Regions from separate parts of the Shinella sp. WSC3-e genome, predicted to be linked through region 3. Evidence: riboswitches for the same ligand, from Rfam matches in the RefSeq annotation. Region 3 holds a riboswitch; each other region holds the start of a gene.
What was found. A riboswitch is a leader RNA that binds a small molecule or an ion and turns the genes downstream of it on or off. The one in region 3 is predicted to bind cobalamin.
Positions count from the first base shown of each region.

Region 1 (3,265 bases), 1.6 Mb from region 3:
GTGATGGCCAGCGGGTTGGTGGCGTCGGCGGCAAGGCCGTAGACCGTCTCGGTGGGAATGGCGACCGGCACGCCCCGGCCGAGCGCCTCGCAGGCCCGTGCCAGCGCCGCCTCCGCATCCGTCCGCGTATCCACGATGTCCGCCATGTCGCCCTTCCTTGTCCGGGCTTCCTTTACAGGGCTTTTCCGGCAAAAGCCAAGGGGCGCTGTCGCAAGGCCATCCTCGCCCCAACCCTTCCCGGCCGGCAAGGAATGGATGATCTGTCGGCCGTCCGGAAGGACCTGACGCGGCGGGGAAGGGGCTACAGCGCGCGGATGATCTTGCGCAGCGCCTCGTTGTGCGCGCCGAGCATCAGCACGTTCTTCATGGCGAGCTTGGGATCGTCGGTGCGGAAGAGCACGCCGTTGCCGCGCACCTTGCGGTCGATCTGCAGGCGGCCTTCCTCTTCGGCCGGCGTGATGGCGACGGCGAAGTACATGCGCTTCGCGGTCTTCGAGATATCGGCGAAGAACTGCTCCTCCTCGCCGATCTCGGCGAAGAAATTGGCCATGTAGAAGGCCCATTGCACGTTCTCGAATTCCGCGAAGCGGGAATTGGCGACGGTGATGTGGCAATAGCCGAGATGCGGCGTCTGGGCGAGCGTGCGGTGGAAGATCAGCTTGGGAAAGCGGATCGACTGGTGGAAGCCGTTGATGCGGTCATGCGTCACGTTGCCGGCATTTTCCAGCTTGCGGCCGGTGCGCTCGGCCACTTCCTGATAGGTGAGGTAACGCTTCTCGCTCGGGCTCCAGGGGAGGTTCCGGTCGATGCGGCCGGTGCGCAGGAATTCGGTATGCACCGCCGGCTTCGGCTGGTTCGCACGCTTGTAGGCGACCGCGTCGTAATAACGGAACTTGGTTTGCTGCACGCGCCGGTACTCCATCCTCGCGCTTCCCTGCGGGCAAGTTTATGGAAACCGCGTTAAGCATTCCTTGCCGGGGCGCTCCCGTTTCCTTTGGCGCGTCGGGTCGCAATATGGCAAATGTGGCAGCCCGGCGACCGGCCTGCCTCCAATGCGGTCAGCGTGCCCGTTTATTTTGCATAATCGATTGAAATATATGCAATATTGTGAAGGAAAACTCGGGCTCCCGCTGTTTTCCTCCTGTCGTCAAATCGGAATGGCATGTCGCTTTCTGGCATGTCATTCGCCGATTCTTGCGCTTAGATAAGGACACTCGAGGTGCCGCCCGAAAAGGCGGAGAATTGGGAAGCCGGTTGAAATCCGGCGCTGCCCCCGCAACGGTGTTGGAGAAAACGCGGCAGGACGCCACTGGACAAGATGTCCGGGAAGGCGCCGCGATGGTTCGCAAGGACGCTCCTCAGCCCGGAAACCAGCCTTGGGCAACGATCGTGACTGGCTGCGGCGGGCGGCCGGGAAGCGTGCAGTCCGTGCGCCTTGCGCCCGGACGCCGTCTCCTTCCGTGCGCCGTATCCCCAATTTGCAATCCGAGGATCCGGCATGGACATTCGCAGCGACGTGCTCCGCAAGCTCAAGAACCGGCGCGAGGGCCATAGCCTCGAGCAGGCCTTCTACATCGACCCCGACCATTACAAGCTGGACCTGGAGACGATCTGGTACCGCGACTGGCTGTTCGTCGGCCATGACTGCGAGATCCCGAAGGCCGGCAACTATTTTACCGTGCAGATCGGCGATTATCCCGTGGTCATCACCCGCGACCGCACGGGCACCGTGCGCGCCCTGCACAATTCCTGCCGCCACCGCGGCTCGCGCGTTTGCACGCAGCACAGGGGCTCCTCGGCCAAGCTCGTCTGTCCCTACCACCAGTGGACCTACGAGCTGGACGGTTCGCTGCTCTTCGCCCGCCACATGGCGGAGGATTTCGACAAGAGCCAGCATGGCCTGAAACGGGTGCACTGCGAGACCGTCGGCGGCTACATCTTCCTCTGCCTGGCCGACGAGGCCCCCGATTTCGCGCCGTTCCGCGCAGCGGTCGAGCCCTATCTCGGCCGCCATCGCCTCGGCGAGACGAAGGTCGCCTTCGAAAGCACGATCGTCGAGAAGGGCAACTGGAAGCTCGTCTGGGAGAACAACCGCGAGTGCTACCATTGCGCCGCCAACCATCCCGAACTCTGCCGCACCTACCCCGAGGCGCCGACCGCGACGGGCGTACAGGGCGCCAAGGACGATCCGGTCATCGCCGCGCACTGGGAAAAGTGCGAGGCGGCGGGCCTGCCGAGCGAATTCAGGATGTCGCCGACCGGCCAGTTCCGTGCCGCGCGCATGCCGCTCATCCAGGATGCCGAGAGCTACACCATGTCCGGGGCCAGGGCCGTCCAGCGCCCCCTATCCAATGAGGTGCTGGAAAGCCACATCGGCACGCTGCTGCTCTTCCACTATCCGACGACATGGAACCATGTGCTCGCCGATCACGCCATCACCTTCCGCGTCCTGCCGCTCGGTCCCGAACTGACGCAGGTCACGACGAAATGGCTCGTCAGCAAGGACGCCGTCGAGGGGGTCGACTATCGTCTGGACGAGCTCACCCATGTCTGGACCGAGACGAACGATCAGGACCGGCGGATCGTCGAGGAAAACGCCTTCGGCATCCGCTCGCCGGCCTACCAGCCCGGCCCCTATTCGCCGGAGGACGAGGGCGGCGTCATGCAGTTCGTCGAATGGTATACGAATTTCATGATCGACCGGCTCGACGGCGGCAGGAAGCCGCTCTCGCGGGTGGCCTGACATGACGATCGCCAGCCATTTCCGCCACTTCGACGAGCTTCATCCGTGGAACGATCGCCAGCACATGCTGGAATGCATCGCCGCCACGGTGGAGACATCGGACGTGATGACCTTCACCTTCCGCTCCGATCGCGACAACTGGTTCCGCTACCTGCCGGGCCAGTTCGTCACGCTGGAACTGCCGGTGTCGGAAGACGAGCCCGTGATGCGGACCTACACGCTCTCCTCGACGCCCTCGCGCCCCTTCTCCGTTTCCGTGACGGTGAAGGCGCAGAAGAACTCGATCGGCACGCGCTGGATGTTCGACACCCTGCGCCCCGGCATGCGGCTGAAGGCCTTCGGCCCGCTCGGCGACTTTTCCTTCGTGCGCTATCCCGCCGAAAAATACCTCTTCATCTCGGCCGGCTCCGGCGTCACGCCGATGATGTCGATGACGCGCTGGATGTCGGATTGCGCCCCGCAGTCCGATGTCGCCTTCGTCACCTGTGCCCGCAAGCCCGAAGACCTCCTGTTCAAGGCGGA
Region 1 is NZ_OZ000530.1:242,600-245,864, forward strand. It holds gene AABF56_RS01140 (L-threonylcarbamoyladenylate synthase) at 1-146, opposite strand, end outside; gene AABF56_RS01145 (DUF6656 family protein) at 302-907, opposite strand; cobalamin riboswitch at 1,201-1,393, shown strand; gene AABF56_RS01150 (aromatic ring-hydroxylating oxygenase subunit alpha) at 1,499-2,743, shown strand; gene AABF56_RS01155 (hybrid-cluster NAD(P)-dependent oxidoreductase) at 2,745-3,265, shown strand, end outside.
Region 1: another riboswitch for cobalamin. It lies ahead of AABF56_RS01150 (aromatic ring-hydroxylating oxygenase subunit alpha); the one in region 3 lies ahead of AABF56_RS09360 (CbtB domain-containing protein).

Region 2 (3,265 bases), on a different replicon from region 3:
CTTCGTCCAGCCCGCCTCGTCGAGAAGCGCTTCGGCCTTGGTGATATCGGTCGGCCGCGGCTCCTTGCCGGCGAAGGGGAAGTAGGCGGCGTAGGCGCCGGTTGCCGGTTCCCCGCCGTTGATCGCGGCGGCCAGCTCCCTGCGGTCGAAGGCAAGGTCGAGCGCCTGGCGCACCTTCACGTCGGCCAGGGCCGGCCGAGCCGTGTTGAGGAAGGCGAGATACTGGTAGCCGACCGGGAAGGACTTGATCGTCAGGTCCGGATTGGCCTTCAGGCGGCCCACCACCTCGGACGGCAGGCCGAAGGCGAGGTCGAGCTCGCCCGATTCCAGCGCCAGCGTCATGCTCTGGGCATCGCCGAACCGGCGGAATTCCACCGGGGAACGCGTTTGCGCGCCGGAGAAATGCGCGTTCGGCTCCAGCGCCAGCGCCGTATCGGCCTTGAAGTCGGCGATCCGGTAAGGGCCGGTGAAGACGGCGCTGCCGTCGTCGGCGAGCGTGTAGGCGATCAGCGGCCATTCGGCGAAGAGCGCCTGGAGGAAGGCGACCGGCTTTTCCGTGGTGATCTTCAACGTCAGGTCGTCGGCGGCCTCGAAGGTCAGCCTGCCGCCTGTCGCGAGCGCGGCCTTGTTGGTGGCGAAGGTGTGGTCGAAGCCGGCGGCGAGCGCGGCAGCCGTCACCGGCGAGCCATCGGAAAACGACCGGTCCGGCTTCAGCGTGACGGTCCAGGTGAGGTCGCCCGTGCGCTCGGCCTTTTCGGCGAGCGCCGGCACCAGCCGTCCGTCCTTGTCGACGGTGAAGAGGTTTTCGCCGACGCCGTGGCTGACCAGCGCCCAACCGTTCGACCCCTTGGCCGGGTCCAGCCCGCTCGTGATGTAGGTGGCGCCGACATGCAGCGGCTCGGCGGCGGATGCCGGGCCTGTGCCGCCTATGGCGATCGCGGCGAGCCAGGCCGCAGCAAGGCGCGAAAGGATTTTGGAAGACATGGTCTCTCCTTCAGGTCTGTTCGGGAAGATGGCGCAGCCGCTGCTTGCGGCCGGTCGGGTGATAGGCGTAGGCCTCGACGATCCGGCCGCCGACGAGGTGTTCGGCAATGATCCGGTCGACGGCCTCTTCCGTGACGCCGCCGTAATAGGTCCCCTCCGGGAAGACCTGCAGGACGGGCGAGAGGTTGCAGGGGCCGAGGCAGGTGGACTTGGCGGTCATGACGCCATCGCCGGTCACGCGCAGCTTCTGCCGCTCCTGCTGGTTGCGCAGGTGTCCCCAGATGGCGTCCGCGCCGGCCGAGTTGCAGGGGCCGCCCTGGCAGACGAGCACGCGGCGCTTCTGCGCCGGCACGAGCGAGCCTTCGGCGGCCGGCCGGGCAGGGGCGGACAGATCCAGGTCCTGCGACGTCCCGGCAAGGTCTTCGATGAGGCGCGCCATGACGGTGCTGGAGGCAGGGCTTGCGGCAATCGACAGCGACGGCCAGGGACGCGGATCGGCCGCCCGCCAGCGCTTCAGCGTTTTCGTCAGCCAGTTGTGAAAGCTCGGCTCCATCGGCAGCATCAGCGGGACGAGAAGGATCCTGCCGGCATTTTCTTCGACGAGATCGAGCAGGGCCTCGCGCAGCGAGGGCGTGCCCTGTTCGGTGAAGGCGAAGCGTACGATCCGGGCGCCGGCGAGGCCCTCGGCGAGCGTGGCGAGGCGCCGCATGTCCTGGTGCGGTGCGGCGGCGAAGGCGGACTTGGCAAGGAGCAGCACGGCGTCCGGCGCCGGGGGGCTCGAAGAAGGACTGGTGCTCTTGGTCGTCAACGCTGCCTCATTTGCGAGGCGGCATCGAAATGACGGGTTTCTCTCACAGCGCCTGCGGTGACAGCCGTCATTCCTGCGGCACACCCCGACCACGGAATCACACGATGTCAGGCAGGTCTCCTGGCTTGCGGGTCGAGGCCTTCGGCCCGTCTTCCCGGCATCTCTGCCAGTGACATCGTGGGCGAAAGGCTCACCGCTTACAGTTGCGGGACAGCTCCGGTCTTCCACCGGATTCCCTCTTAGCTCCTGCCGACGGCAGGAGAACCATGACGCGGTGAACCTACAGCCTCGGTCGGTGCTGTCAACCGGCCTGCCGGCCTCGGCCCGATTCCCGAAAGGCGCCGATGATCTTCGAGCACGCCCCGGCCATGGCGGATCGCGGATGCCGGTCACCCACCCACCACGATGACGCATTCAGGAAGCCCGGCCCGGCTCCGTCGGCCCGTCTGCCAGCCCGGAACGGGCGATCTATTCTTCGGCCGATCTATCGCATCCCGATGATCCGATTGCCGGATTTGGCATTTCCGCCGGAGGATGCGCGAGGGAGGTGCACCGTGTGCGGCAAGATCGCGGAATCTCCAATCGCGACATGAAACCGTCTCCGGCGCCTGACGTCGTGATCGATTTTATCGATTAATAGGAGCAAGCCATTGATCTTGTTTTAGTTCTTCCATCCCTGAATACTGATCAAAAGCCGGTATTTATGGGAAACGAGCATGGTAACGACCGCGGAAGCCTTAATCGACAAAACTGCTGATTTCATCGACCGGCTTGTTGCCGGGCACCGGCCGGGCCATGGTCTCGCCCGCCCATTCTACCATGATCCGGAAATCTACCGGCGCGACATGGAGCGCATCTTCCGGCGCCACTGGCACTGCATCGCCCACGAGAGCGTCATCCCCGACGTGAACGACTTCGAGGTCTTCCGCATCGATACCGAGCAGGTCATCGTCACCCGCGCGCCGGGTGGCTCGATCCATGCCATGCTCAATGTCTGCCGCCATCGCGGCGCGGAGGTCTGCACGAAGCCGAAGGGCAATGCGCGGGTCTTCGTCTGTCCCTATCACGCCTGGACCTATGGCAATGATGGCAGCCTGCGCGCCGCGCGCCTGATGCCGAAGGATTTCAGGCGGGAGGACCATGGGCTGAAGACGCTGCATGTCCGCGTCGTGGAAGGCCTGATCTTCATCTCCTTCGCCGAGGTGCCGCTGGCGTTTTCCGAGGTCGAGCACCTCCTGCATGCGACCTGTGGCCAGTATGGCTGGGGAAGCGCCAAGGTTGCCCACCGCGAAAGCTACCCGGTTGCCGCCAACTGGAAGCTCGCCGTCGAAAACTACGTCGAATGCTATCATTGCGGTCCCGCGCACCCCGAATATTCGCAGACCCATGCGCTGGAGCAGCCGCTGCACATGATCGAGGCGATGAATGCCGCGATGGAGCAGCGCACCTGCGCCCTCGGCATCGAGGTCGGCT
Region 2 is NZ_OZ000532.1:305,240-308,504, reverse strand. It holds gene AABF56_RS28130 (ABC transporter substrate-binding protein) at 1-984, opposite strand, end outside; gene AABF56_RS28125 ((2Fe-2S) ferredoxin domain-containing protein) at 995-1,792, opposite strand; cobalamin riboswitch at 1,886-2,077, opposite strand; gene AABF56_RS28120 (aromatic ring-hydroxylating oxygenase subunit alpha) at 2,509-3,265, shown strand, end outside.
Region 2: another riboswitch for cobalamin. It lies ahead of AABF56_RS28125 ((2Fe-2S) ferredoxin domain-containing protein); the one in region 3 lies ahead of AABF56_RS09360 (CbtB domain-containing protein).

Region 3 (3,265 bases):
ACCTCGTCACGCACCGACTTCAGGCCTTCGGCATCGATCAGGTCGGTCTTGTTGAGCACGATGAGGTCGGCGGCGGTGAGCTGGTCCTCGAAAAGCTCTTCCAGCGGGCTCTCGTGATCGAGGTTCTCGTCTTCGACACGCAGCGCATCCACCTTGTCGTGGTCGTCGGCAAAACGGCCGGCGGCGACGGCGGCGCTGTCGACCACGGTGATGACGCCGTCGACCGTCACCTGCGTCTTGATCTCGGGCCAGTTGAAGGCCGCGACGAGCGGCTGCGGCAGGGCAAGGCCCGAGGTCTCGATGACGATGTGGTCCGGACGGTTCTCCCGCTCCAGGAGCTTCGTCATGGTGGGGATGAAATCGTCGGCGACGGTGCAGCAGATGCAGCCGTTGGTGAGCTCGATGATGTCGTCCTCACTGCAGGCCTCCGCGCCGCAGCCCTTCAGCACGTCGCCGTCCACGCCGAGATCGCCGAACTCGTTGATGATGAGCGCGATGCGTTTTCCGCCCGCATTCTGCAGGAGGTTGCGGATCATCGTCGTCTTGCCCGCGCCGAGGAAGCCGGTGATGACGGTGGCGGGGATCTTCTGTTGCAGCATGGCTCAACCCTTCATTTTCAGCGGCAGTCCGGCCGCGACAAAATAGACTTCAGGCACGAGGGCGGCGACCTTCTGGTGCAGCCGCCCGGCATGATCGCGGAATTCGCGCGCCATGCGATTGTCAGGCACGATGCCGAGGCCGACCTCGTTGGAGACGAGGACGATGCGGCCGGGCGCCTGCCGGATGGCCTCCAGGAGGCTGGAGGATTCGGCGGCGATGTCCCGCTCTTCCAGCATCAGGTTCGTCACCCACAGCGTCAGGCAGTCGACGAGCACGGCCCGGTCGGCCCGCGCCACGTCCCTTATGCGCGCGGCGAGCGCCAGCGGCTCCTCATGGGTCTGCCAGCCGTCGCCGCGATCCTCCCGGTGCCGCGCGATGCGCGCGCGCATCTCGTCGTCGAAGGCGCGGCCGGTGGCGATATAATGACGCGAGAGGCCGGTCTCGGCGACCAGCCTCTCGGCAAAAGCGGATTTTCCGGAACGCGCACCGCCCAGAACCAGGACGGCTCCGGGCGATGTCGATGTCATGTCAGGCAGCCTTGGCGATCTTCTCGTTGGCAAAGCCGAGCGAGAGGCCGAGCACGATCCAGAAGAACAGGGTCGTGGCCAGGGCGGCGACGGCGAATTCCGCGCCGAGCACGGCCGGAACGTTGCTGGAGATGTCGCCCGGCTGCGGCGCGCCATAGACCTGCGGCGCCGCGATCAGAACGATGCCGATGACCTTGGCGACGATGTTCTGCTTGAGGAACAACAGGTAGAGGCCGGCCGCCGAAAGGATGACGGTCGCGATCCACCAGACCTGGCGGTCGCCGAGATCGGCGGCGGGGAAGCCCGGAAGCTCCGGCGGCAGGCCGATGGCCGGCAGCATGTGCACGGCAAGCCACCCCGCCGCGCCCCAGAGCGCGCCGTTCGCCACCGTGATCGGATGGCCGGAAACGAGGCTGAAGCCGGCGAGCAGCAGGCCGAAGCCGGCGCCGGTGACGAGGTTGGCGAGCAGCGTGCCGGAGAACCGGCTCATGCCGAACATGATGCCGCCCTCCTCGTGATCCTCGCCCTCATGGGCATAGGCGACGGAAACCGGCGAAAGCGCCGAGGCGACGTCCAGGATGACGGCGCCGAGCGAGGAATGGTCCTGCGTCTGTGCGGCGCCCTCCGTACCGGTGCTGGGCGTGGTGCCTTCCGCGGCGGGCGCGGCTTCGTCGCCGCCCTCGAATTCCTCGGCATGCAGGATGAGCGGAACGACCCGGGCCTCCTGGGCGGCCGTCATCAGCACGCCGGAGAACAGCCCGGCCACCAGGGCGGCCAGGAGATAACGAACGATCATGTCGAAAACTCCTTAGTGGCAGGGAAAGCCGTAGGAGTGACGCGTATCGTGGGCCGTGTCATGCAGCACGGCGGAATTCGCAAGGCCCGCGCCGAACACCAGGAAGGCGCCGAGCAGGAGAGCGAAAACGCCGGCGACGAGACGGTCGTTGGCGGAAAGGGTAACAGAAGACGTAGTCGAAACAGCCATGACAACCTCCGTGCAGGCGGCGGGGAAACCTCCCCAGGTCGGACGAAATGTCCTTCGCATTGGCTGGCAGGTCTCCTGGCTCGCAGCGTCCGGCGTTGAAAAACGCCTGCGGGTCGCCCTCGCCTTCCCAGGCTCCGGCATCGCGAAAAGGCGGACGATTCGTAGAGAAAGAGGCGTCCAACCCCTGCTGATCGCGATGCCACCCAGTGGCTTTTCCGGCTGGTTGTCACGGCGCGGGTCGAAGGCACCATTGCCCCGTTCCGCGCAGATCCTCCCGTCCGGATGGGCGTCCCTCGCCACTCTACAGTCGCGGGGTCGGCCGTGATTGCAGCGCCCTGGTTGGGTCCGCCGCGTCACATTCCCATTTACTCCCCGATCCGTTTCCGGATCCGGGAACCATCCAATATCCCGGATGATTATGCTTCCGCCCCTGGGAAGTCAATCGACCGGCAGCGTCATCACCTGTGCTGAAACCGCCGTCCGGCCGTCGCGATCTCAATAGCCGGGGATGATCACCACGCCACCGCCGCCATTGTAATAGCCGTCGTCGCGGTAGTAGCGCTCGTAATAGCCGTCGACCGGGCCTTCGAGCACGTCGTAGTCCTGCTGGTAGCGGCGCTGGCGATTCTGCCGGGCCTCGGCATATTGCGCGGCCTGCCGGAGGGCGCGGTACTGCTGGCGGGAGAGGTAACCGTCGGCACGGTAGCCGGACGCCCCCTGCCAGGCGGCGATCGCGGCGCGGGTGCGCGAACCGAAAACGCCGTCGACGCCATAGGTGTTGAAGCCGAGCATGCTCAGCCAGCGCTGCGCCTGCACGCGGGTCGAACGATCCATATAGGCCTCGCGGCGGTCGACGACCGGCTGCTCGGCCTTCCGCTCAGTCTCCACGGTGGCCGTTTCGCTTTCCTGCTTCGGCTTGGCCGCCTGCCGGGCCGTGTCTGCCAGCGCCGCAAGGCGCTCGCGCGCATCGGCGACGAAACGGCCGTCCGGATATGCATCGAGATAGGCGCGGAAGGCCTTTTCCGAACCGTCGAGCACGGCCTTCTGGAAGGTCTCCTCCTCGCGTTTCGCCGCATCGTCGGCGCGCTCGACGGCAAGGCCGCGGTTCTTCGTGTCCGCGTCCTGCGCTTCGTTTTCGCGGGCGGCGGTGTCG
Region 3 is NZ_OZ000530.1:1,860,709-1,863,973, forward strand. It holds gene cobW (cobalamin biosynthesis protein CobW) at 1-599, opposite strand, end outside; gene cobU (bifunctional adenosylcobinamide kinase/adenosylcobinamide-phosphate guanylyltransferase) at 603-1,127, opposite strand; gene AABF56_RS09355 (CbtA family protein) at 1,129-1,923, opposite strand; gene AABF56_RS09360 (CbtB domain-containing protein) at 1,936-2,112, opposite strand; cobalamin riboswitch at 2,161-2,528, opposite strand; gene AABF56_RS09365 (peptidoglycan-binding domain-containing protein) at 2,608-3,265, opposite strand, start outside.